One region of the Eggerthella timonensis genome, then DNA from elsewhere that is predicted to be linked to it. Evidence: predicted binding sites of a transcription regulator. Region 1 holds the regulator's gene; each other region holds the start of a gene.
What was found. The regulator LexA, encoded in region 1, represses DNA repair genes until DNA is damaged. The targets are predictions, from matches to a motif close to CNAACANNTGTTNG.
Positions count from the first base shown of each region.

Region 2: the regulator LexA is predicted to act here: its motif matches at 5,879-5,892, upstream of C1A15_RS09835 (Y-family DNA polymerase).
Region 3: the regulator LexA is predicted to act here: its motif matches at 7,862-7,875, upstream of C1A15_RS15345 (tryptophan transporter).

Region 1 is NZ_FXXA01000002.1:2,517,496-2,527,513, forward strand. It holds gene C1A15_RS10505 (ATP-binding cassette domain-containing protein) at 1-149, opposite strand, end outside; gene C1A15_RS10510 (hypothetical protein) at 553-822, opposite strand; gene lexA (transcriptional repressor LexA) at 965-1,603, shown strand; gene hflX (GTPase HflX) at 1,689-2,999, opposite strand; gene miaA (tRNA (adenosine(37)-N6)-dimethylallyltransferase MiaA) at 3,199-4,152, opposite strand; gene miaB (tRNA (N6-isopentenyl adenosine(37)-C2)-methylthiotransferase MiaB) at 4,160-5,539, opposite strand; gene C1A15_RS10535 (stage V sporulation protein S) at 5,555-5,905, opposite strand; gene C1A15_RS10540 (ATP-binding protein) at 6,062-7,147, opposite strand; gene rny (ribonuclease Y) at 7,160-8,692, opposite strand; gene C1A15_RS10550 (regulatory protein RecX) at 8,947-9,651, opposite strand; gene recA (recombinase RecA) at 9,653-10,018, opposite strand, start outside.
Region 2 is NZ_FXXA01000002.1:2,367,240-2,377,257, reverse strand. It holds gene C1A15_RS09855 (GNAT family N-acetyltransferase) at 266-910, shown strand; gene C1A15_RS09850 (TetR/AcrR family transcriptional regulator) at 907-1,545, shown strand; gene C1A15_RS09845 (excinuclease ABC subunit UvrA) at 1,601-4,123, shown strand; gene C1A15_RS09840 (hypothetical protein) at 4,184-4,522, opposite strand; gene C1A15_RS09835 (Y-family DNA polymerase) at 4,515-5,852, opposite strand; gene C1A15_RS09830 (hypothetical protein) at 6,030-6,986, shown strand; gene C1A15_RS09825 (ABC transporter ATP-binding protein) at 7,282-9,069, opposite strand; gene C1A15_RS09820 (YhgE/Pip domain-containing protein) at 9,101-10,018, opposite strand, start outside.
Region 3 is NZ_FXXA01000002.1:3,577,657-3,587,674, forward strand. It holds gene C1A15_RS15300 (deoxyribonuclease IV) at 1-350, opposite strand, end outside; gene C1A15_RS15305 (deoxyribonuclease IV) at 403-1,242, opposite strand; gene aac(6') (aminoglycoside 6'-N-acetyltransferase) at 1,621-2,070, shown strand; gene C1A15_RS15315 (SdpI family protein) at 2,357-3,007, shown strand; gene C1A15_RS15320 (GNAT family N-acetyltransferase) at 3,318-3,797, opposite strand; gene C1A15_RS15325 (GNAT family N-acetyltransferase) at 3,892-4,341, shown strand; gene C1A15_RS15330 (energy-coupling factor transporter transmembrane component T family protein) at 4,348-5,118, opposite strand; gene C1A15_RS15335 (energy-coupling factor ABC transporter ATP-binding protein) at 5,115-5,972, opposite strand; gene C1A15_RS15340 (energy-coupling factor ABC transporter ATP-binding protein) at 5,969-6,808, opposite strand; gene C1A15_RS15345 (tryptophan transporter) at 6,998-7,624, opposite strand; gene C1A15_RS15350 (TetR/AcrR family transcriptional regulator) at 8,496-9,134, opposite strand; gene C1A15_RS15355 (MDR family MFS transporter) at 9,347-10,018, shown strand, end outside.

The DNA.
Region 1 (10,018 bases):
CACACGCAGTGCACGAGCGTGCTCTTGCCGGCGCCGTTCGGCCCGACGATGCCCGTCCAGCCGTTCGCGAACACAAGCGAGACGTCGTCGAGGGCGCGTTCGTCGGCGCCTTCGTACGTATGGGAAAGATGGTGAGCGGTTATGAACATGGCGACCTCCGTCGAAGAGGCGCACGGATGGCTCTGCGCAGCGTTCAGCGATGCCGATGAAAGGGAGCCGCGCGAATCGGAGCTAGCGGATGAAGCGCGAGGCGGAGTCGAGAACGATGACGAAAGCGCACCCGATGCGGCTGGTTGATGCATGCAAGGGGCGATGATAGGGCTTTCGTTATCGCTTCATGTTCCTTGTCTCCTTCGCGAAGCGCCTGCCGACATGGAAGCGCGGCGGCGCGGTTTGTTGCTGCTCGGCCGAGTCTACCACGACGCGCAGGATGCGTAAACCCCCGAATGGACGCGCCTCCGGGGTGGCGGAGGCGCTACGCAGCCACAGAAACGCAGCATCTGTGGATCAGGGAACGGCCGCACGGGCCGACGATGAGCGGAAAACGGCTGGTTACAACCCCATGAGCAGGCTGGCCAACGCGAGCGCCCCGAACGCGCATCCGCCGACGACGGCCTGCCAGCGCTGCATGCGGCCGAACGACACGCCTTGCGCCGTGCCTGCGCGCAGCGCGGACGCAAACGATGCGCTGCCGTGCTTCGATCGCGCAGCGCCTCCGTCTTGGGACGGGCGCTCGGGAAACGAGATGATGCGCGCGCGTCGAGCAGGCGCCGAATCCAGCTTCGGCTGAAGGGCCGAGGTTCCCTCAACAGGGTACTTCATCTCAAAATTCTTCATTTTATGCCCTCCTGCTCTTGCGTAGAACCTTTGTTCGCGTATATAATAGGTCGAACAAAGGTTCATGTCAATAGGAATTTCATACATTTGTTCGGTAGAAGATAGAGCGGCGACGAAAGGACGATCCATGGCCGAGAAAGTGACGAAGCGCCAGCAAGCGGTGCTCGACTGCATCGAGGAGTGCATTCGAGAGAAGGGGTACGGCCCGACCGTGCGCGAGGTATGCCAGAGCCTCGGCCTCTCCTCCCCTTCCACCGTGCACGTGCACTTGAAGGCGCTCGAGGAGAAGGGCCTCATCAAGCGCGACCCGCTCAAGTCGCGCTCCATCGCGCTCACCTACCCGCTCGAGGACGCCGCCCTGGCCACCAACGTGGTGCAGCCCAGCTTCAGCAACATCGTGAGCGTGCCCCTCGTGGGCAACGTGGCCGCCGGCTCCCCCATCCTCGCCGAGGAGAACATCACCGACACCCTGTCGCTTCCCACCGAGATCGTGGGCGACGCTCCTTCGTTCCTGCTCTCCGTGCGCGGCGAGAGCATGATTGAGGCAGGCATCAACGACGGCGACTACGTCGTGGTCAAAGAGCAGCCCGTCGCGAACAACGGCGACATCGTCGTGGCCATCATCGACGACGGCGCCACGGTGAAGCGCTTCTTCAAGGAAAGCGACCATATCCGCTTGCAGCCGGAGAACTCCACGATGGACCCCATCATCACCACCGACTGCGCCATCGCCGGCAAGGTGGTCGCGGTATTCCGTCGCCTCTAGCGCTGGCGCCGCACGCCGGACGAACCAACAGCGCCCCCGTCGCTCGATGAAGCGACGGGGGCGCTTGCCGTTCCTTAGAGTAACTCTAAGCTATTGCGAACGGCCTGAAGAGCCCGGCGTACGAAGGGCCCGCGAGCATGACGATGTGCGTGCCCTCCTCCTCGTGCGCCTCCGAGAGGATACGGCACCGCTCGTGAGCGATGGAGACGAGGTCGCCCCGGTTGTAGGGGATCAGCACGTCGAGGTGCTCGTCCTGCGCCGAGGCGACGCGGGCGATATGCTCGACGAGCTCGCTCACGCCCTCCCCCGTCGCCGCCGACGCGAACTGCGCCTGCGGATGGCGCGCCTTGAGGACGCCGAGACGCTCTTCGTCGAGCAGGTCGCACTTGTTGAACACGAGCACGCGCAGCAGGTCCTGCGCCTGGATCTGCCCGAGCACGTCTTCCACTGCGGCGATCTGCGCCTCGTACTCGTCAGAGGACGCGTCCACCACGTGTAGCACGAGGTCGGCGCCCGTGATCTCGTCGAGCGTCGACTTGAACGCCTCGACGAGCGTGGTCGGCAGCTTCTGGATGAACCCGACCGTGTCGGTGATGGTGATCTCGCGGCCCTCGGGCAGCTCGAACTTGCGCGTGGTGGAGTCGAGCGTGGCGAACAGCTTGTCGTAGGCCAGCACGTCCGCATTCGTCAGGCGGTTGAGCAGGCTCGATTTCCCGGCGTTCGTGTAGCCGGCCAGCGCCACCTTGAACATGCCGCTCTCGTAGCGGCTCTCGCGCTGCACGGCCCGCACGTCGGCCAGGTGCTTGAGCTCGCGCTTGATCGATGTGATGCGCTTGCGCACCATGCGGCGGTCGACCTCGAGCTGGCTCTCGCCTTCGCCGAAGCGAGATCCCACGCCGCCGCCCATGCGGTTGGAGGCCAGGTGCGCCCACATGCCGCGCAGGCGCGGCAGCAGGTACTCGTTCTGGGCGAGCCGCACCTGCAGCCGCCCTTCCTTGCTGGTGGCGTGCAGGGCGAAGATGTCGAGGATGAGCGCCGTGCGGTCGATGACCTTCACGTCGCGGCCCATCGCCTTCTCGAGGTTCGCTTGCTGCGAGGGCGTCAGCTCGTCGTCGAACACCACGAGGTCGGCCGCGTGGGCGCGCGCGAGCTCGGCCACCTCCTCGGCCTTGCCCGTGCCCACGAACGTGCGCGGGTTGGGCGCGTCGAGCTTCTGCGTGGTGGTGGCCACCACGTCGGCGCCCGCCGTGTCGACGAGACGTTCGAGCTCGGCGAGCGACGATACCAAAGGCCAGGTGGAGCCGGGGCGGTCGACGCCGACGAGCACGGCGCGCTCGCGGCGATCTTCGGAAACCGGGGTCATGCCCCGCGTGATGACTGATTCGAATTCCGTCATGGATGCAACCTTTCGATGCAGAGATGAGCGCACCGGGCATCGGCGCCGGCGCGCGAAGACAGTCGGAAGCGGTGTCGGCCGCTAGAGAAACGCGTGCGCTGTCTGCATGATAGGTGCTCCGATCTTGAACGGTTCGACGGCAGAACCCTGCCCGTGGCTCCGTATCATACCACATGCGCCCTTCCGTCTGGGGAAACCGTCAGGCAACGTCGCCGTTCAACAGCCCAAGCGCCTCGTCGGCGAGTGACGGCAGCTCGCGCTTCGTCGCGTCGAGCCACCGGATGCGCGCGTCCTTGCGGAACCACGTGCGCTGCCGCTTCGCGTAGCGCCGCGTGGCCAGCTTGATCCGCTCGACGGCCTCGTCGAGGGAGATGCGCCCGTCGATCGCGTCGACGATCTCCTTGTAGCCGATGGCCTGGGGCGCCGTCACCCCTTCGCGGAAGCCGCGCGCGAGCAGCCCCTCCACCTCGGCCACGAGTCCCGCCTCGACCATGGCTTCCACCCGCGCGTCGATGCGCGCGCGCAGCACATCGGGGTCGACGGCCAAGCCGAAGAAGGTCGCGGGCACGAGCTGCGGGAGCCGAGAGAGCCGGGCGCGCTGCGCGGCGTACGTCGTGCCCTCTTCGAGCAGCTCGAAGGCGCGCACGACGCGCTTGACGTCGGCGGGCGGGATGAGCGCCGCGCTCGCCTCGTCCCGCGCGGCGAGCAGCTTCCACAACGCCTCTGCGCCTTGCTCGCGCGCCACGGCCTGATAGCGGTCGCGCACGGGATTGCCCACCTGCTCGCCCGCGGGGAAGTCGTACGCATCGACGGCCGCGCGCACGTAGAAGCCCGTTCCCCCCGCCAGCACGCTGCGCTTGCCACGCGCGTCGATCGCGCGGAAGCAGCCGCGCGCGTACTCTTGGAACAGCGCGGCGGAGAACGGCTCGCCCGGGTCGACGAGGTCGAGCCCATGATGCGGCACGAGGCGCTCGGACGCGGGCAGCTTGCCCGTGCCGATGTCCATGCCGCGGTAGATCTGCATGGAGTCGGCGCTGACCACCTCCCCGCCCAGCTCGAGCGCGAGCAGCTGCGCGAGGTCGGTCTTGCCGGACGCGGTGGGCCCCACGACGCAGACCACGGGAGCGCCCAGCGCGAACGAAGCCTCCGTCAAGGCCGGCTCAGCGTGCGGAGGCCGCATCGCGCTCGCCCACGACCTCGCCCGCGAGGTACCACGTCTTCGCCTCGTCCACCCGCACGCGCACGATGCTGCCCGCAAGGTCCTCCGCGCGCGTGCCCGCAGGCGCCGGCGCGTGCACGGTCTGGTTCTTCGGGCTCTTGCCCGCCAGCAGGCCCTCGTCGCGCTTCGACGAGCCTTCCACCAGCACGTCGATCGTGCTTCCCAGATCCTGCTGGTTCGCCTCGAAGGCGCGCTTTTGCACGAGGTCCACGAGCCGGTCGAAGCGCTGCTGGATCACCTCGCGCGGCGTGTCGTCGTCCATGGACGCGGCCGGCGTGCCCTCGCGCTTCGAGTAGATGAACGTGAACACCTGGTGGTAGCCCACCTCGTCCACGAGCCGGTACGTGTCCTCGAAGTCCTTGGCCGTCTCGCCGGGGAACCCGACGATGATGTCGGTGGACAGCGCGATGTCGCCCACGGCGTCGCGCAGCTTCGCGATGAGGCCCCGGTAGTGGTCGCGCGTGTAGCGGCGGTTCATCGCGGCGAGCACGGCGTCCGAGCCCGACTGCACGGGCAGGTGAAGCGCCGGCATGAGCGACCGCAGGGTCGCGAACTTGCCGATGACCTCGTCATTGAGGTCCTTCGGATGGCTCGTGGCGAACCGAAGGCGCTCGATGCCCGTCTGATCGAGGGCGTCGAGCACCGCGGCGAAGCGGGGCGAGCCGTACAGGTCGCGCCCGTAGGAGTTCACGTTCTGGCCGAGCAGCGTGATCTCCTTCACGCCGGCGGCCACGTAGCGCTCGGCCTCGGCGACGATATCCTCGAGCGGCCGCGACTTCTCGCGCCCGCGCACGTACGGCACGATGCAATACGAGCAGAAGTTGTTGCAGCCGATGGTGATGGGCAGCCATGCCGCCCACTCGTGCTCGCGCGCCGTGGGCAGCTCGGTGGGGAACGACGACGCGGCGTCGAGCACCTCCACCTGATGGCCGCCTTCGGCGAGCGCCGCCTCGAGCAGACGCGGCAGCGAGCCGAGGTTGTGCGTGCCGAACACCACGTCGAGGTGCTTCAGCTCTTCGACGAGCTTCTCGCCGTCGCGCTGGCCGATGCAGCCGCCCACGGCGACGATGCGCTTCGACAGCGGCGTGCCCGCACGCAACGGGATGTTCTTGAGCGAGGCGACCTGGCCGTACAGCCGCGTGTCGGCGGCTTCGCGCACGCAGCAGGTCATGAACGCAACGATGTCGGCGTCCTCGATGGCGTCGACCGCCAGCGCGCCCAGGCCTTCGAGCATGCCGGCGATGCGTTCGGAATCGTGCTTGTTCATCTGGCATCCGAACGTGCGGATGCAGAACGTCAAGTTCGTGAATGGGGTATGCATAAGCTCGTTTTCGTTTCAGCGGGTCTCGGGGGCGGAGCGGTGGGAATCGTCGCTCAGAGGCTGAGCGACGCCGCGCGTGTAGCGCGGATCCACCGTGAAGCGGATGGCGGTGCGGTATTCGCCGTCGATGACGATGTCGGCGAACGAGGGGACGCAGGCGATCTCGATGCCGATGGGAGACAGGAAGCCGCGGGAGATGGCGATGGCCTTGACCGCCTGGTTGACCGCGCCGGCGCCCACCGCCTGGATCTCGACGCTCACGCCGTCCTTCACCATGCCGGCGATGGCGCCGGCGACGGAGGCGGGCGACGACTTCGACGATACCTTCAAGCAGCCAACGTCTGGCTTATGTTCGGAAGTGGGCATGCCTATCCTTTGTCGTTGGGTAGTCCGTATGGTTTGCTGTGTATGCTGCGATAGGATTCCGTTGTGCGTGAGATAGGTTATTCTTATGCTCTATCCATTCTACTCATTAACGCTATGGCGCGCAACCTGCGGCTATGCTGTTGTCAAGCGGGTTCGTCACCGTAGCTTCTCGATGGGGATGTGGATGCGCACGCCGTCCTTGCCCACGCGCACGTCTGGCTTCACCTCGGGCTCCAAGTAGTAGTCGCGGGCAAGCTCGGAAAACGCGCGCGCGATGCGCTGGGAGAACGCATCCAGGTCGTCCGGCGCGATCTTGAGCCCGCGAGCGTCGGCTGCCGGCGCTTTCGACGGACGAGAGCTCGGGCGCGGCTCGGGGTCCCCCTCGATGCGCACGCGGTTCACCAGCGCGTCGACCGGGGCGATCTCGCCGTCCAAGATGCGGCGGGCCGAGCGCTCCGACAGAGCCAGGCCGAGCGCCTCGGCCTCCTCGGCGAAGCCGGCGGGATCCACGGCCACGGACAGGCGCTTGGCCACCGGCAGCTCGGAGGCGTCGGTGCAGAACGCGCGCATGGCCGAGGTGAGCGAGGAGAGCCCGAAGGCGTAGAGCGTCGCCGCGATGTCGGTGAGCGAGCCGAGGTACACGGTACAGTCGTGGCGGCACTCGATGGCGAACTCGCAGGCGGTTCGCAGGATGTTCTTCGGCCCGCGCACGGCGATGCTCCCCGATTCGGTGCGCTCGAACACGGGGAAGCTCGACTGGTCGGCCTTCTCGCCGAGGCGGTCGAGGTCGGTCTCCACGACGAGCGCGGCGCCCTTTCCCGCGTCCGAGGCGACGACGCGCGCCGTCTCGGCGTTGACCGCGATGGAGTACAGCGCCATGCCGCGGCCGTGGACGCCCCATTTGTCCATGTGCATGCTGTCGAGCTTGGACGTGACGCGCGGCTCGAAGATGCGCTCGTGCATGGCGGCGGGCACGCCGTCGCCGTCGTCGATCATGACGAGCCGACGACGCTGCCCCTCGCGGGACACGGCGAGGAAGATGCTCTTCGCGTGCGCGTCGCGCGCGTTGCGCAGCATCTCGATGACGATGTCCTCGGTGGAGCGGATGTCGTGCGCCGCTTGCCGACGCTCGGCTTCGGCGCTCTTCAAACGGACGAAGCCATCCCCGAGGTCGGCCTCGACCCGGAGATGGCTATCGCCGCATACGTTCTCTATGAAGGCTTCGAGCGCTTCGTCGGCCACGGGGCGCGCGCCCTACTTCGCGACGCCGACCGCGCGGCTCTCGCGGATGACCACGACCTTCACCTGGCCGGGGTACTGCATCTCGTTCTCGATGCGCTGCGCGATGTCGTGCGCGAGCACCGTGGTGGCGGCCTCGTCCACCGTGTCGGGCTCCACCATCACGCGCACCTCGCGGCCGGCCTGGATGGCGTAGGTCCGCTCCACGCCCTTGTACGAGCTGGCGATCTCCTCCAGCTTCTCGAGGCGCTTCACGTAGGCGTCGAGGGTCTCCTTGCGGGCGCCGGGGCGCGCCGCGGACACGGCGTCGGCCGCCTGCACGAGCACGGCCAGCACGCTGGACGGCTCCACGTCGTTGTGGTGCGCTTCGATGGCATGGACGATCTCGGCACGCTCGCCGAAGCGACGGGCCAGATCGGCGCCGATGACGGCATGGCTGCCCTCCACCTCGTGATCGACCGCCTTGCCGAGGTCGTGCAGCAGGCCGGCGCGTTTGGCCGGGATGGGGTCGAGCCCCAGCTCGGACGCCATGACGCCCGAGAGGTAGGCCACTTCGAGCGAATGGTTCAGCACGTTCTGGCCGTACGAGGTGCGGTAGCGCAGGCGGCCGAGCGTGCGCACGAGCTCGGGGTGCAGGTCGTGGATGCCGGTGTCGAACGTGGCCTGCTCGCCCGCTTCCTGGACGCGCTGGTTCACGAACGCCTCGGCCTTGCCGAACATCTCCTCGATGCGCGCCGGATGGATGCGGCCGTCGGCCACGAGGTTCTCCATCGTCACGCGGCCGATCTCGCGGCGCACCGGGTCGAAGCACGAGATGGTCACGCACTCCGGGGTGTCGTCGATGATGAGGTTCGTGCCGGTCAGCTGCTCGAACGAGCGGATGTTGCGGCCCTCGCGGCCGATGATGCGGCCCTTGAGGTCGTCGGAGGGGATGTGGATGGCGGACACGGTGGTCTCGGCCGAGTGGTCCGCCGCGACGCGCTGGATGGCCAGGCTGAGGATCGAGCGGGCCTTCTTGTCGGCTTCGGCCTTCGCGCGGGCCTCGGCATCGCGGATGATGGCCGCGGACTCGTGCGTCACCTCGTCCTTGAGCGTGTCGAGCAGCTCCGCCTTCGCCTCGTCCGGCGTCATGCCGGCGACGCGCTCGAGGCGGTAGCTCACTTCCTGCGCGGCCTCGTCGAGATCGCGCTCGCGACGTTCGAGCTGGCCCTGCATGGACGAGATCTGATGCTCGCGGGCGTCGAGCGACTCCACGCGGCGGTCGAGCGATTCCTCGCGCTGCGAGATGCGGTTCTCGGCGGAACGCACTTCGCGCAGGCGCTCCTTGCTCTCGGCCTGCGCCTCCTGCTTCAGCTTGAGCGCTTCGTCCTTCGCTTCGATGATGGCCTCTCGGCGCAGCGTTTCGGCTTGTCGTTTCGCGTCGTTCACCACGGATTCGGCCTCCTGCGCCGCGCGCTTCGTGGACGCGTTGACCAGGTAGCGGGTGACGACGAAGCCGAGGGCGATGCCGACGACGGCTCCGATGATCAGCCAGATGAATTCGGGCATACGCTCCCCCTTTCGTTTCAGTTTCCAGTAGAGCGGTACATACAAGGGACATAGACATAAAAAATCCCGGAGAAAACCGGGCATGAACGAACGCACGCGATACGGGTGGCATCGTATGAATTTGTCTATAAGAAGTACCCTCATCAGGTACGATCATTCAAGCTGCACTATATGATAAAGGTTGTGCCCGAATTGTAAAAGCCCTGACAAGAAATAATCTGAAAAGCGGGGGCGGAATGCGGGTAAAACGGCCCCTACCCCTCGACGGGATGCGCTTCGCACCAGAGTCGGGCGGCCGTCGACGACACCGAGGAGCTGAAGCCCTTCTGGGCGAGGCGACGGTAGGCGGCATCGCGTCGGTTCTTCGCCCGCGGCGGCTTGCGGTCGAGCAGCGCGAGGGCGCGCTCGACCTCGCCCGCATCGTCGCCGTCCCGCTCGGCGAGCGCATCCACGCCGTCGGCGTCGATGCCGAGCCCCTCGAGCTCCGCCGCGATGCCGCGCTTCCCACGCCCCTGGGCGAGGCGGCTGCGCACGAGCACGTCGGCGAACCGGGCGTCGTCGACGAGGCCGCAGGCCAGCGCGCGCGAAAGCGCCGCCTCGACGGCCTCGGGCTCGAAACCGTCGCGCGCGAGGCGACGGCGCAGCTGCTCGCTCGCCTGCTCGCGCACGAGGCAGAGACGCTCGATCTTGCGGAAGGCGGCCTCAGGGTCGGCGAACCGGGCGCCATCGGCGCCGTCGAGGGCCTCCTCCGGCTCGAAACGAAGGCCCTTGACGCGTGCGCAGGGGCCGTCGGGGTGATTGCCGGATGCGCCGCGGGCGGCGTCGCGAGCGTGCGGGCCGTCGGAAGCCTCCCGAGAACGGGAGGGCTTTGCGGCGTCGGCGGCGGGCGCCTTGCCCTGCTCGATGGCGGCGATCTCCGCGCGCAGGCGGGCGCGGAGATCGCTCGGGGACTCGGGCATGCTACTTCTTCTTCGTCGGCTTGGCGACCGGAGTGAGTGCGTTGGCCTCCTCGGTCGAGCGCGTGATGATGGGGATCTCGAAGGCCTCGCGCACCTTCGTCTCCAGCTCGTCGCGCAAATCGGGGTTCTCCTTGAGCGTCTGCTTCGCCGCTTCGCGCCCTTGGCCCAAGCGCTCCTCGCCGTAGGTGTACCACGCGCCGCTCTTCTTGGCCACGCCGGCCTCGACGGCCATGTCGACGATGCAGCCTTCGCGCGAGATGCCCTCGCCGTACATGAGGTCGAACTCGGCCTGGCGGAACGGCGGGGCCACCTTGTTCTTGACCACCTTGGCGCGCACGCGGTTGCCCACGATCTCGCCGTCCTTCTT
Region 2 (10,018 bases), 150 kb from region 1:
CCGTCTTCCCATCCGCCATGCCCTGCCATGCAGCTCCAGTATGCCGCCTCGGCCTTGCCCCAGGCTTGCCTGTCGCTTACGGCGTCCTTACTTCTTCGTAAGGCGCAGGTGGAGAAGCGGCCGCATGCCAACCGGTTGCGACTGGATATCCGAGCGCCGACACGGACGCGACTACGCATCATACTCATTATGTGTACTTTTGTTCACTTTTATGGAAAAGCCTTATTCTGGAAAGCAGGGAACGGAATCGAGAAAGGCGTGCACTATGCAAAACGACCGGATAACGTTCAAAGAGCTCCAGCGCCGGGACTTCGACATAGCGACGAAATTTGCTTTGACCGGTATGCACCTGGATCGGTACGCAAGCGGACTCGCGCTCAAGCTGTACGCGAAAGACGTCTTCTGCGAAGCCCTCGCACGTTGCACCTTACCCCTCGCTGCATACGACGGGAATCGGCTGACCGGCTTCCTCCTTGCCGCGTTCGAAGGAGAGGCGCATCCCTACGCGCGTTCAGCCCAAGCGCGTTTCCATCGCATGTTCACGGCTCTTTCTAAGCTCGTGCCCTACGCCGCCGCCGAGGAGCCATACGATCGCGCCAACGAGGAGATGCGCGAGGAGCTGCCCTTCGAACCCGACGGGGAGATCGTTCTATTCGCGGCCGACCCAGCTTGCCAAGGTCGTGGCATCGGCACGAAGCTGCTCAACGAGCTCTCGCGGCTGAGACCGGGAAAGCGCGTGTTCCTCTACACCGACGACGCGTGCACGTACCGTTTCTACGAAAGCCGCGGCTTCGATAGAATGGGCAAGCGACGCGTCGAGCTTCCCCTCCCGCAGGGTACCCTGTCCATGGAGAGCTTCCTGTACGCGAAGACGTTGCCCGAATCATCCGAGCAGAAGGAGCGAGCATGATGGACGAGAGCGCTGCGTCGCTCGGGCCGAAAGCGAAAGCGACCAAGGACCGCATCGCCGCAGCGGCGGCGCGAATCCTCGTAGAGGACGGACCCGATCGGCTCACCCACCGAAGGGTCGCAACAGCGTCCGGTTCGTCTTTAGGTTCCGTTACCAAGTACTTTTCAAGCATAGAAGAACTCAAGCGCGCCGGTTACGAGCGTCTTTCGCACGTTATCGACGAAGACTACCGCACCATGCTCCAAGTCGCGTCGGCCGCCGGCAACGACATCGAGCAAACGGTTCGAGCCCTGTATGCGCGTTTGGAGAGCCCGGACAACGCGCGAGCCGATATCGCGCTGCACCACGCCTCGCTGTTCGATTCGAGGCTGCGCTCCATGACGACCGAAGCCGCAGAGGCATTCGAGGCATCGCTTGCCAAGCTCATCGGTCGCGAACAGGCGCTCGCGGTTTCGATCTACATCGACGGACTCGTGCTCCGCACCTGCACGCACGGAGAACCACCCACCGTCGAGCATATCGCGCACGCGATCAAGGCCTTGCTGTCAATGGAGGAAGCGCCGCTGCATCTTGCAGCACGGCACCCGTTAGCGAACGAAACGCAGAAAGGCGCGGAAAACGCCCGAGCTCTGTGAAAGGTGCATTACCATACTGGGCAAAGCCCTTCGACAGGAATGAGGAATCGTAGGCATGGAACCGCTAAGCCGCCGCGAACCGCCCGCCCCCGATCACATCCAGGTGCGCGGGGCCCGCGTGCACAACCTGAAGAACGTCGACGTGGACATCCCGCTCGGCCGCCTCGTGGCCATCGCGGGCGTGTCGGGGTCGGGCAAGTCGTCGCTCGCCCTCGGCGTGCTGTACGCGGAAGGGTCGCGGCGCTACCTCGAGGCGCTGTCCACCTACACGCGGCGGCGCCTCACGCAGGCGGGACGCGCGGCGGTCGACGAGGTGCTCCACGTTCCCGCCGCCCTCGCGCTGCACCAGCGGCCCGCCGTACCCGGCGTGCGCAGCACCTTCGGCACCTCCACCGAGCTGCTAAACAGCCTGCGCCTGCTGTTCTCGCGCACGGGCAGCCACGTGTGCCCCAACGGCCACCGCGTGCCGCCCACGCTCAACGTGGCCGCCGAGCGCCCCATCACATGCCCCGTCTGCGGTGTGGAGTTCTACGGGCCCGGCGCCGAGGAGCTGGCCTTCAACAGCGAGGGCGCCTGCCCTGAATGCGACGGCACGGGCATCGTGCGCACCGTGGACGTCTCGTCGCTCGTGCCCGACGAGACGCTCACCATCGACGAGGGCGCCGTCGTGCCGTGGAGCACGCTCATGTGGGACCTCATGAAGCAGGTTGCCCGCGAGATGGGCGTACGCACCGACGTCCCGTTCAACCAGCTCACGCCCAAGGAGCGCGACATCGTGTTTTCCGGCCCCGCCGAGAAGAAGCACATCCTGTACAAGGCGAAGAAGACCGACGCGTTCGCCGAGCTCGACTTCACCTACTTCAACGCCGTCCGCACCGTGGAGAACGCGCTGTCGAAGGTGAAGGACGAGAAGGGTCTCGGGCGCGTGGCGCGCTTCCTCAAGCAGGGCACCTGCCCCGTCTGCCACGGCACGCGCCTGTCCGAGCAGGCTCGAAAACCGCACGTGGCCGGCATCAACCTGGCGCAAGCGTCTCAGATGACCCTCGACGAGCTCGTCGGCTGGGCGGACGCCGTGCCGAACGGCCTGGCTCCCGAGATGCGCCCGATGGCGGAAAGCATCGTCGAATCGTTCCAGCATACCGCGCGCCGCCTCGTCGACCTGGGACTGGGCTACCTCGCGCTCGACCGCGCAGGCTCCACGCTGTCCACCGGCGAGCGCCAGCGCGTGCAGCTGGCCCGCGCCGTGCGCAACCGCACCACCGGCGTGCTGTACGTGCTGGACGAGCCGTCCATCGGCCTGCACCCGTCCAACATCGACGGGCTCATCGAGGTCATGCGCGACCTCATCGCCGACGGGAACTCGGTGGTCATGGTGGACCACGACGCGCACATCCTGCGCGCGGCGGACCATCTGGTCGAGATGGGGCCGGGCGCGGGCGCCGACGGCGGCCGCGTGATCGCCCAAGGGTCGCTGGCCGAGGTGGAGGCGGATCCGGCCTCGCTCATCGGCGGCTTCCTGTCGGGCGCGGAAACCGTGCGCGTGTGCGAGCGCATCCCCGCGGACGAGGTGTTCGCTCGCGGCCGCATCGAGCTGGCCACCGACGCGCTGCACACCGTGAAGCCGCTCGAGACGGCCATCCCGCGCGGCCGCCTGACCGCCGTCACCGGCGTGTCCGGCTCGGGCAAGACCACGCTCGTGCTGGAAAGCCTCATCCCGGCGCTGGCGTCGAACGCGAGCGGCAGCGCGCTCCCCGCCCACGTAAAGCGCGTCGAGGCCGCGGGCATCGAGCGGGCGAACCTTATCGACGCCACGCCCATCGGCTCGAACGTGCGCTCCACCGTGGCCACCTACGCCGGCGTGCACGACGAGCTGCGCCGCGCCTTCGCGCGCACGCCCGAGGCGAAGGCGGCCGGGTTGAAGGCGGGCGACTTCTCCTACAACACCGGTCGCTTGCGCTGCCCCGTCTGCGACGGCACGGGCTCCATCAGCCTGGACGTGCAGTTCCTGCCCGACGTGGACATCGTCTGCCCCGCGTGCGAAGGCTCGCGCTACGCGCCCGAGGCCGATCGCATCCACCGGCCTGGCGCCGGTTGCGACGAGCCCGGCTGCACGCTGCCCCAGCTCATGTCCATGACGGTGGACGAGGCGCGCACGCCCGCATCCGACCTGAAGAAGGTGCGCGCCCGCCTCGACACGCTGCACGACCTGGGTCTGGGCTATCTCACCCTCGGCGAGGCCACGCCGGCGCTCTCCGGCGGCGAGGCGCAGCGCCTCAAGCTGGCCAGCGAGATGGGGCGCGCGCAGGACGACGCCGTGTTCGTGTTCGACGAGCCCACCATCGGCCTGCACCCGCTCGACGTGCGCACCCTGCTGCGCGTGTTCGAGAACCTCGTCGCCCACGGCGCCACCGTGGTGGTCATCGAGCACGATCTCGACGTCATCGCAAACGCAGACTACGTGATCGACCTCGGCCCCGGAGGCGGCGCGTCCGGCGGCCGCATCGTCGCCGCCGGCACCCCTGAGGAGCTGGCGGCGAACCCCGCGAGCGTCACGGGAAGGTACCTGCAGCAACATTGAACATGCGTCCGAAAACGCACGGTCGGCCGTAACACGCGTTTTATGCCCGAATAACGCGTGTTACGGCCGACGATTCCCGCCGCCAAGGTGAATCTCCCAGACGTCGTCGAAGGCGATGCGGGTACGGACGATGGTGACGGAGCGTGCCGCGAGGTCGATGTCGCTCACCAGGCCGTGCGTCGTCACGTACGCCTCGCCGTCGTAGTGGACGACGCTCGCCATCGTGCGGCGCTCCATCCGGGCGAGGCGCTGCGACAGCTCGAGCGCCTGCTCGTCGGTCAGGTCGCGCTTCGGCTCCACCACGCGCTCGCGTTCGCGGATGAGATCGTAGTAGCCTTTGAGCGCGGCGAAGGGCATGAACTGCTGGGCGCGGTCGGCGCGCGGTCGGCGCTCAGGCATGGTGGCCCCCGATCTGCTCGTTGCGCTCGCGCGCCGTGGCCTTCTCCTTCAAGCTGGTCCCGCGCAGAAGCGCGTTCTTCCCGAAGCGCCCCTTCACGGCCAGCACGGCCTGCTGCAGCCGGAGCTCCTCGGCCTCCGCCTCCGCATCCGAGAACAGATCCATCGTGGCGAATTCCTCGGGGAGCACCCCGCCGACGCCCACGTTGATGCGGCGGATGGGCGCGTCTTTGCGCGTAGTCTCGTCGAACAGGTCGAGGAAGCGCGGCATGAGCTTCGAGTAAAGGTTCGTGCGATCCGCCTGCCTGCGCGTGGATCCGGTGTGAGGGAAACCACGGCGGCCGCTTGCGGGGCGCCTGCCGTGGCCGCCGTCGAAGAACGCGCCGTCCGCTTCGCCCGCAGGCTCGCCTGGACCTTTCGCGTACCCCACGTACAGCGATATCGATCCGGCTACGAGGCGCTTCTCCACGAGGTCGAGCACGAGCTGGTCCACCATCTCCTTGAGCACGTCGCGCGCTTCCTCGAACGAGTAGTCGCAGGGCAGCACCTGGCCGTTCCCCAGGGAATGGCCGCTCGGCTCGTAGGCGTGGATGTCGGCGATGGTGCACGGTTCAACGCCATGGGCATGGTCGATCAGGTACTCGGCGTTCACCCCGAATTCGCGGTAGAGCGTGGCCTCGCTCATCTCGCACACGCCGCGCAGATCGTACACGGCGTACTTCGCCAGCCTCTTCGCGATGCCAGGACCGATGTTCCAGATATCGGTGATGGGCCGGTGGGTCTGGATCGAGCGCTCGAACTCGGCCTGATCGAGGTAGCCGATATGGTCCTCGGCGTGCTTCGCCGTGATGTCGAGCGCTACCTTGGCGAGGAACAGGTTCGGACCGATGCCCGCGGTGGCGCAGACGCCCGTGTCGGCCAGCACCGCGTCCATGAGCATGACGGCGAACTCCTTAGGCTCCATCCGGTACAGCGCGAGGTACGGCGTCGCGTCGATGAAGCACTCGTCGATGGAGTATGCGTGGACGTCCTCGGGCGACACGTAGCGCAGGTAGATCGAGTAGATGTCGGCCGACGCCTCCATGTAGCGCTGCATGCGCGGACGTGCCATGACGTAGTCCACGCCTTCAGGAATCTCGAACACGCGGCAGCGGCTCGACAGGCCGAGCGCCTTCATCGACGGCGTGATGGCCAGGCAGATGGTCTTCTCCGTGCGGTCGGGATCGGCCACGACAAGGTTCGCCTTCAGCGGGTCGAGCCCGCGATCGACGCACTCGACGCTGGCGTAGAAGCTCTTCAAGTCGATGCACACGTACGTGCGCTCCTTCGCCACCGCCGCCTCCTCGCTTCTCGATAACCAAAACGTTTGTTCGTACAGTATAGCGCTTTTCTACGCCGATCCAACGCGGATCTTACGCGGTTTCCCACCCGTTCCAGCGCGGTTCGCACGCCGTTCCAGCGTCGCGAAATCGTCGTTTCACCTGGCTGTACGCCATGGTACACTCCCCGCATGCACACGGTTCTCGCCTACACGTCCGCGCTCGAATTCTGGCGCTCGCCCCTCAGCGACGCAGGGCTTTCGCGCGCCACGTGCCGTATGCGGAACCTGCCGGAAGCCGCGCCGAGCGCAACCTCGGCCAAGGGGATCGTCCTCGCTTCCGCAGGCGCGCTCTCCGCGCCGTTGCACGTCGTCGCCCTCGACGGCCATCGAAAGGCCACCGGCGATCTCGTCGTCCATCAATCCCCGGAGCTGCCCTCGAGCTCCTTCCGGACGATCCCGGTTCCCATCGGCGCCGAAGCGTTCGTCATCAGCCCCGAGCTGCTGTTCGTCCACCTGTCTTCCGTCCTGAGCCTTCCCCGCGCCGTCCACCTGGGCTGCGAGCTGTGCGGCACGTACGCCCCCGACGAAAGCCAACCGTTCGGCGTCAGAGGCAGGACGCCGCTCACCACCCCGGCCAAGCTGGCGAATTACCTGGACAGGGCCGGAGGCGTGCGCGGCGTGAAATCCGCGCGCAAGGCGCTCCCCTTCGTGGCGAGCGGATCGGCGTCTCCCCGCGAGTCCACCCTGTGCGCATTGCTCACGCTCCCCTACGTGCAGGGAGGAAGCAACCTGACGCAACCGCTCATGAACGCCGTCGTCCCGCTCGGCAAGCGGGCAAGCTGGACGACCGAGAGCAGGTTCTTCCGTTGCGACCTGCTCTGGAAGGACAAGAAGGTGGCCGTCGAATACGACAGCACGCTGTGCCATACCGGCGCGACGCGCATCGCCGAGGACGCCTCGAGGCGCAACGCCCTCGAGTCGCTCGGCTTCACCGTGGTGACCGCCACCTGGAAGCAGGTAACCGACTATCGCGAGTACAACCGGTTCGCGCGCATCCTCGCCGGGCATCTGGGCAGAAGGATCAGGCCCCGCTGCAGCGAGTACCCCTCCCGGCAGTTCGCGCTTCGCTCCGAGCTGCTCCGCTAGGAGGCGAGTCCGCCCCACGCGCGTTCGTGGCCGAATACGACGGCTGTACGTCGTCAAAATGGGCAAGCCGCCCGGCTTTCGTCGCCATATTCCGATCGCTTCTGCGTTTCCCCTGATCGCACGAGTTCGGTTGATCGCCGCCGGGCGAAAGCGGCCGCTGACACGACGTACAGCCGTCGTATCCGGCCACGTTCGACGAAATCGCTTGCGCGGGACAGACGGCGAGGGGCGAAACGCGGACGGCACGGCGCTGTCGCGCCGCCCGCATGCCGCCCGCGCGCGCAGCCCGCCCGACCTACTCCAGATACGCCCCCGTCTGCCTGCTCCACAGGTTCGCGTAGGCCCCGCCGGCCTCGATGAGCTCGGCGTGCGGGCCGTCCTCCACCACGCGGCCGTCGTCGAGCACCACGATGCGGTCGAGGCTGGCCACCGTCGACAGGCGGTGCGCCACCACGATGGCGGTGCGCCCGCGCATGAGCGTGGCCAGCGCGTCCTGCACCAGCTGCTCGCTCTCCGAGTCGAGCGCGCTCGTGGCCTCGTCCAGCACGAGCACCGGGCAGTCGGCCAGAAGCGCCCGCGCGATGGCGATGCGCTGGCGCTGGCCGCCCGACAGCTTCACGCCGCGCTCGCCCGTGACGGTGTCGAAGCCCTGCGGCAGCCGCTCGATGAACTCGAGCGCGTTCGCCTGGCGCGCCGCGTCGCGGATCTGCTCCATCGTGGCGTCGGGCCGCCCGTAGGCGATGTTCTCCGCGATGGAGCGGTGGAACAGCAAGGCCTCCTGCGGCACGTAGGCGATCTGGCGGCGCAGCGATTGCTGGGTGGTGTCGGCGATGTTCTGGCCGTCCACGAGGATGCGCCCCTCCTGGATGTCGGACAGTCTCAGCAGCAGCTTCGTGAGCGTGGTCTTCCCCGCCCCGCTCGATCCCACGAGGCCCACGCGCTGGCCGGCGGGGATGTGCAGGTCGAGGTCGTCGAACACCCGCGTGCGCGCGTCGCCGTCGGTGTACCAGAAGCCGATGTCCTCGAAGTCGATGGCGCCCTCGCGCACCTCGAGCTCCGGCGCGTCGGGGGCGTCGGCCACCAGCCGCGGCTCGTCGAGGATCACGGTCATGCCGCTCGCGTCGCCGAACGCGCGGTTGAAGCGCTGCAGGCCGTTGTTGATGAAGTTGAACTGGTTCGTCACCGTGTAGGTGTACGTGAACATCACCACGAGCGTGCCCGGCGTGATGCCGTACCAGGCGTTCCCGCCCGCGATGAACACGGCCACCACGCTCATGATGGCGATGGTGATGCACGCCGTCACGATGCCGCGCGTGAGCGACGCCCACATGCGCTTCGAGTCGCGCGCCACCACCTCGCGGTTCGCCTGGTCGAACAGCCCGCGCTCGTAGTCCTCGCGCCCGTAGGTCTTCACCGCCAGGATGTTGGCAACCGAGTCGGACAGCTCGCCCGACAGCTGGTTCTGCGCGCTGGCCGCCTGCTCGTTGAGGTGCAGGATGCGCTTGTACATGTAGTAGGACACGCCGGCGTACACCGCGAGCAGCGCCATGAGGATGGCCACGTACACCGGCACGCGCGGCGCGAGGATGGCGCACGTGAACACCACCGAGCAGATGACCGGCAGAAACGGGAAGGTGATGGTTTCCAGCAGCAGCTGGTAGGCGCTCATGAACTTGGTCGTCTGGCTCACCAGCGTGCCGCCGAAGCGGTTGGAGTGGAACGACATCGACTGGTTGGACAGCGCGTCGAACGACATGGTGGCCAGGTCGTAGGAGGCGGCGATCTGCAGCCGGTACATCGCGTAGTCCTGCACCTTGCTGGCCGCCTGGCCGGCCACGTTGATGAGGATGAGCGCGACGATGTAGGGGCCGAACACCGCGAACACCTCGTCGGGCGCCACCGAGCCCGCGCTCACGCGGTCCACCACGAGGCTCATGACGTAGGGGTTGCCGTACGACAGCAACGCCACGAACAGAAGCGTCGCGGTCATGAGCGTGGCGAACAGCCCGAGATGTTTGCGGGTGACCAGCCAGAAATAGTGAAGCGTGCGACGCGTCGTCGACGGTACGCCGGTTCGTGCCATGCGGAATTCCTCTCTCGTCTCTTCCGCACGATTATCCCACAAGTTTGGAGGACTCCACCTCTTCGACGTACCACGTCATGAACTTGGCAAGCGGCCCCCGCAGCACGAGCCCGATGAGCGCGGCGGGGATCAGGAACAGCGCCAGCAGCCCGATCTCCCACCAGAAGTCGCCCCCGTAGGTGCCGAACATGGCCGCGCGCATGGCGTTCACCACGTGCGTCGCGGGCAGCCAGGGGCTCAGGGCCTGCACGAACGGCGGCAGCAGCTGCAGCGGGAACGAGCCGCCGCATCCCGTCACCTGGATGATGAGCAGCAGCACCGCCACGGCCTTGCCGAGGTTCGCGAACGCCGCCACCAGCGCGTAGATCAAGAACGTGAACACGAGCCCCGCGATCCAGAAGCACAGCATGAACAGCAGCGGCTCGGCCACCTGCACCTGCAAGAACAGCAGGTTCCCGAGGCCCATCACCGTCGTCTGCGCGAGCGACAGGAACGCCAGCACGCCAAAGCGCCCCATGAACAGCTGCCGGGGCTTCGGATCGTCCAGCTGCTCGCACGTGCGCTCGGACACCGTGGGCTTCACCACCACGAGAATCAGCAGCGACCCGATGAACAGGGCGAGCGTCGTGTAGAGCGGCGCCATGGCCGAGCCGAAGTTCTCGGCCGGGAACACGGCTGCGCGCTCGATGCCCACCGGCGCCGCGAGCGCCCGCGACAGCAGCTGCGCGTCGGCGCCGAGCACCGCGCGCAGCGCTCCCGCGTCGCCGGCCGCCAACGCCTCGTCCACATCGGCCGCCAACGCGTCCAGCTCGCGCGCCGTCTCGCGCAGCTCCCGAACCGCCTCGTCCACCTCGGCCCTCGCGCCGCCCAGCACGTCGGCGGCCGAGCCGGCCGACGAGGACAGGTCGGCGCCCGCCGCGCGCAGGCCGTCCAAGCCGTCGCCCATGGC
Region 3 (10,018 bases), 1.1 Mb from region 1:
TCGTGCGTCTGGCCGGTGGCGCTGCCCGGATGCATGTTGTACAGCTGGTGCGGCGTCTCCTCCATGCGGCCGAGGTCCTCGGCCAGCACCATGAGCGCGAAATCGCGCGTCTGCTGCTTGTCGGACGCGGGGTTCAGCGTATAGGGCGCGTGCGCCAGGATGCGCGTGATGCCGTGCTCGGGCGCGTAGGCCGCGTATGCCGCCACGTCCTTCGGGTCGATGGCCTTCGCCCGCCCGCCGCGCGGGTTGCGCGTGAAGAACTGGAACGTGTTGGCGTCGATGGACACGGCCGCCTTCGCCATATGGAGGTAGCCCTTAGCGCTCGAAAGATGGCATCCGATGGTGAACATGCGCGGATCCTTTCCGGTGATTAAATCGTGACGCATATGGTAGCATATGCGCTTAGGAGTTCGCGCGAGCCTGGTGCAGCTTCTCGATAGCGGCGCCGTACTTCGCAAGCGTCGGATCCGGGGCCTCGAGGTAGAACGGCACGGCGCGCAGCTTCGGATGCTTCACCATCGCGGCGAGCGCCGGGAAGCCGATCTTGCCATCGCCGATGGGCGCATGGCGATCCTTGTGCGAACCGCGCCCGTCCATGCTGTCGTTGAGATGAACCGCCCCCAGCTTGTCGAGGCCGATCACGCGGTCGAACTCCTCCACCACGCCGTCTAGGTCGTCCACGATGTCGTAACCCGCGCCCCACACCCGACACGCGTCGAGGCACACGCCCACGTGATCGCACAGATCGACCTTCTCGAGGATGGCGGCCAGCTGCTCGAAGGTGCCTCCCACTTCCGTCCCCGATCCGGCCATGGTCTCCAGCAGCACACGCGTCGTCTGCGAAGGGGTCACCACGTCGTTGAGAGCCGCGGCCACCTTGTCGAGCGCGACGTTCTCCGGCTGCCCGAGGGCGCTTCCCGGCCGGAGGGTGTACAGAGCATGCGGCGTCTCCTCCATGCGCGCCAGATCCTCGGCGAGCACCATCATCGTGAAATCGCGCTCGCTCAGCTTGTCGCTGGCGGGGTTCACCGTGTAGGGCGCGTATCCCATGATGAGGTCGATGCCGTGCTCGGGCGCGTAGGCGCGGAACGCGGCGAGATCCTTCGGGTCGAGCGCCTTCTGCGCGCCGCCGCGCGGGTTGCGCGTGAAGAATTGGAACGTGTTGGCGTCGATGGACACGGCGTCCTTCGCCATGTGAAGGTATCCGTCTTTATCCGAGAGATGACAGCCGATGGTGAACATAGCGGCATCCTTTCCGATCGTGGGGATCCGAGGACAATGCCGCCTATCCTAGCGAACAGCGCGGGCGTGCGCGGCGGGCGCAGGTGCGATGCCGCACAGTTGTCAGCAGGTCGTTGCGGCGCGATCATCCGACGCCGAAGAACACGGCAAGGCGCACGCCGTACACGATGACCACGAGGCCTCACGCCACGTTGACGATGCGCGGCACGCGATCGTTGAAACGGCTGCCGAGAACCGACGCGAGGACTGTGGCGAACCCCCGCACCAGTAACCGAGCTTCCCAGACAAGCGACCCGCGTTTCTGCTACCGTATCCGACGACGACCATCATACCCATGTTACCGCGCCCGTGCGGCGCATGCCGAAAGAGAGGCTCCCCATGATTCGCGAAGCGCAGCCGTCCGACCTGGAAGACGCAGCCCGGCTCGCCTCCTGCCTGTGGCCCGAGCATGCGCCCGCCGACCTGCAGCCGGAGTTCTCCGAGCTGATCGAGAGCGACGAGGCGGCGGTGTTCCTGCTGTTCGACGACGGATGCCGCAGCGAAGACGGCGCCTGCGGGTTCGCCCAGTGCCAGCTGCGCCGCGACTACGTGGAGGGCACGTCCTCGAGCCCCGTCGGGTACTTGGAGGGCATCTACGTCGACGAGGCGTGCCGGCATCGAGGGCTGGCGCGCGAGCTGCTGCACGCCTGCGAAACGTGGGCGAAGGAGCGCGGCTGCACCGAATTCGCCAGCGATTGCGAGTTGGACAACGCGGCCAGCCTGGCGTTTCATCTCCACGCGGGGTTCGAGGAAGCGAACCGCCTCATCTGCTTCGCGAAGCGATTGTAGCGCCGACGAACTCAAGAGCGACGTCCGCGAGCATCGCCTGCAAGCTCGGCCTCGCCGCCCTCGGCGAATTCGCCAGTTCACGCCGATTTCGCCAGCGTCGGTTTCGCTCTTGCCATGATCTGGGAATTCATCGCGCTGTTCTTCGTGTTGGCCGCCGTCCAGCTCCGCAAGAAGCGCGCGTAGAGCCTCCCGGAAAGCCCGCATTGACGCCCCCCCCCCCGGAAGTTTTATACTGGAACGCGCGGGGACGGGTCGTCGTGTATGAACGGAGCCGAAGGAGCAGAACATGAAGAAGGGGTATCTCGCCGTCGGCGTCCTGTTCGCGATCGACGTGGTGGTCACGGCAGCGTTCGTGTCGATGATGCCCGACCAAGTGCCGGTTCACTTCTCAGGCGGCGAGGTCGATCGCATCGGCAGCCGCTACGAAACGTTCACGGTGGTGGCGCTCGCGTTCGTGTTCGGATTGTTCCTGATGCTGCTCGCGAAGTTCGGCGAGCAGGAGAACCGCGCCACCATGATGAAGCTCAACGTCGGCATACAGGCGATGTTCATCGCCGTATCGGTGTTCGTGTCGCTCAACACCCTGTCGTACGATCCCACCGCCGTCGCCGTGGGCGCGCCCGACGGCGCCATATCGAAGATCGGCATCCTCGTCATCGGCGCCACGCTGCTGTTCCTCGGGAACCTCATGCCGAAGACGACGCGGAACGCCGCGTTCGGCATCCGCTTGCCGTGGACGCAAAAGAGCGACGAGGCGTGGCAGAAAGGCCAGCGGTTCGGCGCGTACGCGTCCATCCCCGCCGGCATCCTCATGATCGCCTGCGGCATCCTCTTCGACGGCGAAGTTGCGTTCGTCGTCGCCATCGTCATCTTCGTCGTCTGGACCCTCGTCAGTATCATCGGCTCGTACTTCGCCTGCAAGGATGTGCAGGGCTGAGGCGACGTCCGAAGCGGTGCGACGAAGCGCTGCCTCAATGGAACGGGTGCGTCGGCTCCATGCGACGTGCAAAGCTCGACCCTATCGGGAGCTACAGGTTTTCGTGCAGTACTTACTTTCATGTTGCAGATTGAAGGCTCCTGGAACAAACTCGTGCATGAGGCGAAGAACGCGACCTGGGCATACGACCTTCAGATGCCGTAGTCGGATGCTCGACAGCCCGCTGCCGCTTTCCAAGCGCAACATTTGGGTTATTACTGCACGTTTTCGGACCGTCCCCACGACGGAGTCAGGGGCCGTACGATGCCCGCTATCCCCCCGGGCGAGGCTCAGCGCCCAGCTCTTTCTCCATGACGGCGTAGACGAGCACGGCTTCGTCTTCGACGGGGAACTGCTCGTGGTGCAGCGTGCGGTAGCCGCGGTGCTCGTAGAGGCTCGTCGCCGGCAGCGAGGCGTCGAGCAGGGCCGTCGCGTGATCGCGCGCGATCTCGTCCTCAAGGCGCTGCATGATGAAGCTGCCCACGCCGCGCCCCTGGAAGGCGGGCGCCACGTACACGCGCGTGATGTGGTTGCCGTCGCGGCAGCCTGTACCGACCACGCGGCCGTCCACGAGCACGACGCCCTCGCGCTCCGCCGCCACGTCGGCCGCGATCGCGTCGCGGCTGTGCAGCCCGCAGAACGACTCCACCACCGCCTGCGGGTAGTAGCGCGGATACACCGCTCGTATCGTGCGCTGCACCAGCTCGTACAGCTCGTCGACCTGGCTTTCCGCAGCCGCCGCGTACTCCATCCGCCCTCCTTCTCCGCCATCGTGGCCGCTTATTATCTCACGAGCTTCGGGGTATACTACCCGCTAACGAATCGAAGCTGCGAAGGGATGGAGCATGGGATATCGCATCGTCGAGGTGACCGCCGACAAGAAGCGGTACCTCGATCTGCTGTTGTTGGCAGACGAGCAGGAGGACATGATCGACCGCTACCTGGACGACGGCAGGCTCTTCGTCCTCGACGACGACGGGACGAAGTGCGTTGCCGTGGTCGTCGCGCTGAACGAGAAGGAGTGCGAGCTCAAGAACATCGCCACGTACCCGCAGCACCAGGGAAAAGGGTACGGGAAGGCCATGGTCGACCACCTCTCCAACCTCTACCTCAAAGCGTTCGAAACCATGTATGTCGGCACGGGCGACGTACCGAAAACCTTGGGCTTCTACGAGCGATGCGGCTTCCGCATCTCGCACCGCAACGAGAACTTCTTCACCGACAACTACGACCATCCCATGTTCGAAGACGGCATCCAACTCCGAGACATGGTGTACCTCCGCAAGGACGCCTGACCGCCGTTACAGCACGATCCCCAGCGCCACGGCGCAAGCCACCAGCGCGACCGCGACCGCCATCACGGCCACGTCGTAACCCGCAAACGGGTACTCCTTGTAGCCGCTCGCCACGCCGCGCAAGTTGAAGCCGCGCACCTCAGCGGCGATGGCGGCGCTGTTGGTCTTGCGGACCGACGACACGAGCAGCGGCACGCACAGCGGCACCATCAGGCGCACCTTCCGCACGATGCCGCCCGCGTCGAACTCCACGCCGCGCGCGGTCTGCGCCTCCATGATGCCCTTCATGTCGTTCATGAACAGGGGGATGAAATGGATCGTGGACGTGAACGTGAACGCGTATCTGTACGGCACGTGCAGCACCTTCACCACGGCGTTCGTGATGTCATTCATCTTCGTGACGTAGAACACGAGGAACAGCGGGATGGCCGCGGCCACGAGGCGCACCACCGTGGTGAGAGCCGCCAACAGGCTGCCCGTGCCGATGTAGCCCCACGGCAGCTCCACCAGAACCGCCCCGCTCGGCGTCGTGAGGATCTGGACGACGGCGAGGATCAGCGAGAACGCGAACACCGCCTTCGCGAGGCCGATGGCAGGCCTCGTCATGCCGCACGTCGCGGCCAGCGCGAACCCGACCGCCAGCAGCGCAGCCAAGAACACGAGGTTGCTCGAGCAGAAGCACGCGACGGCGAACAACGCGGCCGCCGCCAGCTTGGCCACGGGGTTCATGCGATGCAGCAGACTGGTGCCGGGCACGTATTCGAGAAACGAGCTCATGCGCACACGCCCCTTTCGACGTTTTGGATCGTTCGAGCCTCTTCGACGACGGCGGCCAGCATCTCGTCCACCGTGTTGGCACGGCCGATGGCCGTTTCGGCGAGCCGCGGCATGTCGCGTGCCAGCTCAAGCGACAGGTCCACGATCTGCGGCGGAACGAGCGAGGCGCGCTCGAGCGTGTCGCGGTTGCGCAGCACGTCGAAGGTGGGGGCGTCGTCCACCACCGTGCCGTCGCTCATCACGATGCAGCGTGTCGCGAAGTCGGCCACCACCTCCATGTCGTGGCAGACCATGATCACCGTCGTGCCCCGCTCGTGGATGCGGCGGACGATGTCCATCACCTTCGCGCATTCGCGGTAGTCGAGCCCCGTGGTGGGCTCGTCGAGCACCACCACCGGCGGCGCGAGCACCACGATGGAAGCCAGCGCCAAAAGCTGGCGCGCACCGCGGTTCAGCAGGAACGGGTCGTCGTCGGCATCGAAGCCGAACTCCTCGATGATGGCGTCCACGCGCTCATCGGCCTCGGGACCCGCCTGTCCGAGCGCCTTGAACCCGAACAGCAGCTCCTCGCGCACCGTGTTGCAGCAGATCTGGCTGTCGGGATTCTGGAACAGGAAGCCCACGCGCCGCGCGAGCTCGCTCGTGCGCAGCTCGGTCGTGGGAACGCCGTCGATGAGCACCTGGCCGGCATCGGGCTTCAGCAAGCCGTTCACCAGGCGCATCGTAGTGGACTTTCCCGCGCCGTTCGTGCCCACGAACGCGACGAACTCGCCGTCGCGGATCGTGAAGCTGACGCCCTTCAAGATGGGCAGCGTTGCCTCGTAGGACGCGTGCACGTCGTCGAACTCGATCATGCGAGCACCTCTTTCAATGCCTCGCGCGCTTCGCGCACGTTGCAGACGGACGCGCCGCCGTACAGGCCCTCGGCGCGCAGACGGTTCATGAGCGTGGTCGAACGCGGGCAGTTGACGCCGATCCGCTTGAGCTCGTCCGAATGCTCCAGCACCTTCGCGGGCTCGTCGGCGAAGCGGATGCGCCCCTCGTCGACGATGACCAACAGGTCGGCGTACTGGGACAAGAGCGCGATCTTCTGCTCCACCACCACGACGGTGGTGCCGTGCTCGCGCGCATAGCGCGCCAGCAGGTCGAACACCGCTTGCGAACTGGCCGGATCGAGCTCGGCGGTGGGCTCGTCCAGCACGAGCACTCGCGGGTTGAGCGCCAGGATGGACGCGATGGCCACCTTCTGCTTCTGCCCGCCGGACAGCGACGAGATCACGCGATCGCGCAAATCGGAGATGCCCATGTCGGCCAGCGCCCGGCTCACGCGGCCCTCGATCTCATCGCGCGGCACGCCGAAGTTCTCGAGACCGTAGAGCACCTCGTCCTCCACGATCGACGTGACGAACTGGCTGTCGATGTCCTGGCACACGCTGCCCACCACCCGCGACACGTCGGTGAGCGCAACCTCGCAGGTGTCGAGCCCGTCGATGACGACGGAGCCGTAGAAGTCGCCCGGATAGCAATGCGGGATGATGCCGTTCAGCCCGTAGGTCAGGGTCGATTTGCCCGAGCCGGCGGCCCCGGTGATGCCGACGAACGCGCCGTCCGGGATGGTGAGGTCGATGCCGCTCACCACCGGCCGCTCGTTTTCGCGGTACTGAAACGTGAAATCGCGTATCTCTATCATGTCGAGTCTTTCTTCCGAATCGTAGGTTGGCGTAGTAAGTCAGCGAGGTCGGCAGTGGCATCCGAGATCGTGGGGAGGGCGAGGGCGACGCGTTCTTGCGTACGCGAACCCTCGTCATCGCCGCGAGATCGGATGCCACGGCCGACCGCAGCGTCGGCAGGTTCCGCGGGCCGTGAGCCCGCGGAACCTCTAGCGCTTGAGAACCTTCTTCAGCGGCACGGCAAGAACCTGCACGAGGATGCAGTTGAAGGTGGCCGTGCCGAACACGATGGCCGCGTACGTCGCCAGCGCCACCATGACGTCGCCGCCCGTGGACACGACGTTGATGTAGACCGACAACAGAGCGAAGGTTCCGCCGGACACCACCGTGGAGACGAACGTGTTGACGAGCGGATTGAGGTCGAGCTTGCCGCCGATGCGCATCGGCACCTTGATGAGCAAGCCGCAGGCGAGCGCGCCGAGAACCTCGGAGGGAATGTTCAAAAGCGGCGTGGCGTTCAGCAGGGGAATCTGGCAGATGAGCCCTGCCAGCAAGCCGATGATCAGGGCTTGGCCCAGCTTCGGCCGCGTCAGGATGATGGCCAGGCAGTACATGGCGATGATGAAGTTCGGCTTCATGCCCATCGACGAGAGCAGCGAGCCCACCGTCAGCTTGAGCACCGCCCCGGCCGCCAGCAGCACGGCGATGAGGATGAGATCCTGCGTGGAGAGGCCCGCCTTCTTGGGCGCTGCCGCCACGTCGCGCTTGCGCGGCGCTGCCGCCTCGCCCGCCGCTGCCGTCTGCGTTGCTACCTCGCGCTTGATCTGCTGTTCCATGTTCCTCAATCCTTTCTTTGGCGGAGTTCCCGCCGGTCATTGCCCCTCCCGGGGCGTTTCGTTTGCCGGCACGAACTTCGCGGATGAGGATCGACCCCGCGCAACCAACTGCATGGCTTCGGCGCCCAGCGCCCCACAATGAAAAAGACCTGTCCTTCTCATCGAAGGACAGGTCTTATAACCTGCGGTGCCACCTTCACAGTTGATTCCGCGATGCGGAACCCTCTCACGAACATGCCAACACATGTTCTGCCCTTAACGCAGGCTCACGGTCCAGATACTCGGTCGGTTCGGCTGCTTGCGCACCGCGCCTCCCTTTCCCCTTTCCCTCGGCGATCCATTTACCATCCAGCTTACTGCGGGAATCCCAGCTACGCCCGCTCTCTGTGAGTGCTCATGATGGCTTGACTTTCGCCTCATAGGTTTCAAGGTATTAAGTTGTGGCGCAAACTATAGCACAGAGGTCCGGAAAGCTGTCAAGAAGTTTTTCGCGGAGCAAGGCATCGGCGGTCAGGCACGCAAAACCCGCGACGACAAGCGCGAAGACCCTGACGCCGTTGCTGGGGCCCTATGCCGCGGCTGCCTGTCTCCGCTTCGCGCGCCAGAAACATGCTCAGTTTTGGTCGAATTTGCACGATATTCATCAACGCAGAGCTCACTTCCAGCGAGAAGCTTCAATAGCCAACTCCCGACCTGCCCGAATGACGCAGTGAACCGGAATCGCTCCCATGTCTCAACGAAGAGAACGCGCTTATCAGGTGAATTCCGTGCAAAATCGACCACCAATCACGAATTCTCTGGCACGCCGCGGGCGAAGCGCGGCGCGTCGGCGGCTCCAGCGCCTCGACTACGCTACCGCGCGATCGGCACCCTACTCCGAAGCAGCATCCCCCGCCGACAGGTACGTGACGAGAAGGCGACGGGTTTCGGCCGCCGAAGGCTCCGCATCGCCGCACACGTGCAACATGGAGCGGGTGCGCGCCAGGCCGATGGCCGTGGACGAGGCCACGAGCGCCTCTTCCTCGACGGGCTGGTCGGCCAGCATGCGGCGCTCGGGATGCTCGGCGAGGTACGCGCGCAGCGCATCGGCGATGGAGCGCTGCACGGCCAGCAGGTCGCGCTGGCCCTGGAAGAACAGCTGGGGCATGGAGCGCAGGGCCTCGCGGCGCAGGTTGACGATGCTCTCGTCCACGCCCGACGCAAGGCTCGTGCCCACCACGCCCACGAGGACGTCGAGGTAGCATGCTTCGTCGTGCTCTTCGAGGATCTCGGCCAGCCGCTCGTCGTCGGGAAACGAGTCCATGCGCCCCATGATGGCGGCCGCCTTCGACGAGAAGTAGTTGAAGAACGTCTTCTTGGATATCTCGGCGCGGGCGCAGATGTCCTCCACCGTCACGCCGTCGAAGCCCCGCTCGATGACCAGCTCCAACGCCGCTCGCTCTACCGCGAGCCGCGCCTTGAGCTTCTTGCGATACCGCAGACCTTCCGCCGAAGGTTGTGTCTGTTCCACGACGCGCGCCCTTTCGCTGCCGATGATGTGCCGTTTCCGTGCAGGGTACCACAACTTTTCAATACAGGACTTTTCATCTACCGAATGAATATTTATACTGAGTGTAAATCACGTCAACCGCATGAAAACGGGCGTCTTTGAAGTCGGGTTCGCTGCAAGCTCCCCTTCAAAGGCGCCTTTGTTCGCGGAGCATATTCGGAAGGAACTGGTATATGGGTTTATCGCGTAAGCAGATCGTCATGCTGGCCGTGCTCGTGTTCGGCACGTTCGTGACGGTTCTGAACCAGACCGTCGTCGCCCCTGCGCTGCCGTCGGTCATGGCCGAGATGAGCGTCGACGCCTCCACGGCGCAGTGGCTGACCACGGGCTTCACCCTCGTGAATGCCATTATGATCCCCATCACGGCATTCTTGACGGACCGCTTCACCACGAAGCGGCTCTTCCTCGTGTCCATGGTCATCTTCACCGCGGGCAGCTTGCTGGCGGGCTGGGGTCCCAGCTTCGCCGTGCTGCTGCTCGGCCGCCTCGTGCAGGCTGCCGGCGCCGGCATCCTCATGCCGCTCGTGATGACCGTGCTCATGTGGACGTTCCCCGTCGACAAGCGCGGCACGGCCATGGGCCTGTTCGGCATCGTCATCGCGTTCGGCCCGGCCATCGGCCCCACGGTCGCCGGCGTGATCATCGACCGCTACACCTGGCACGACATGTTCTACATCATCACGGTGCTGTCGGCGCTCGTGGTGCTCATCGGCGCATTCGTGCTGGAGAAGGGCGGCGAGACGAACAAGGACGTCAGCCTCGACGTGCCCTCGGTCGTCCTGTCGTCCTTCGGCTTCGGCGGCCTCTTGTACGGCCTGTCCACCATCGGCTCCTACGGCCTGCGC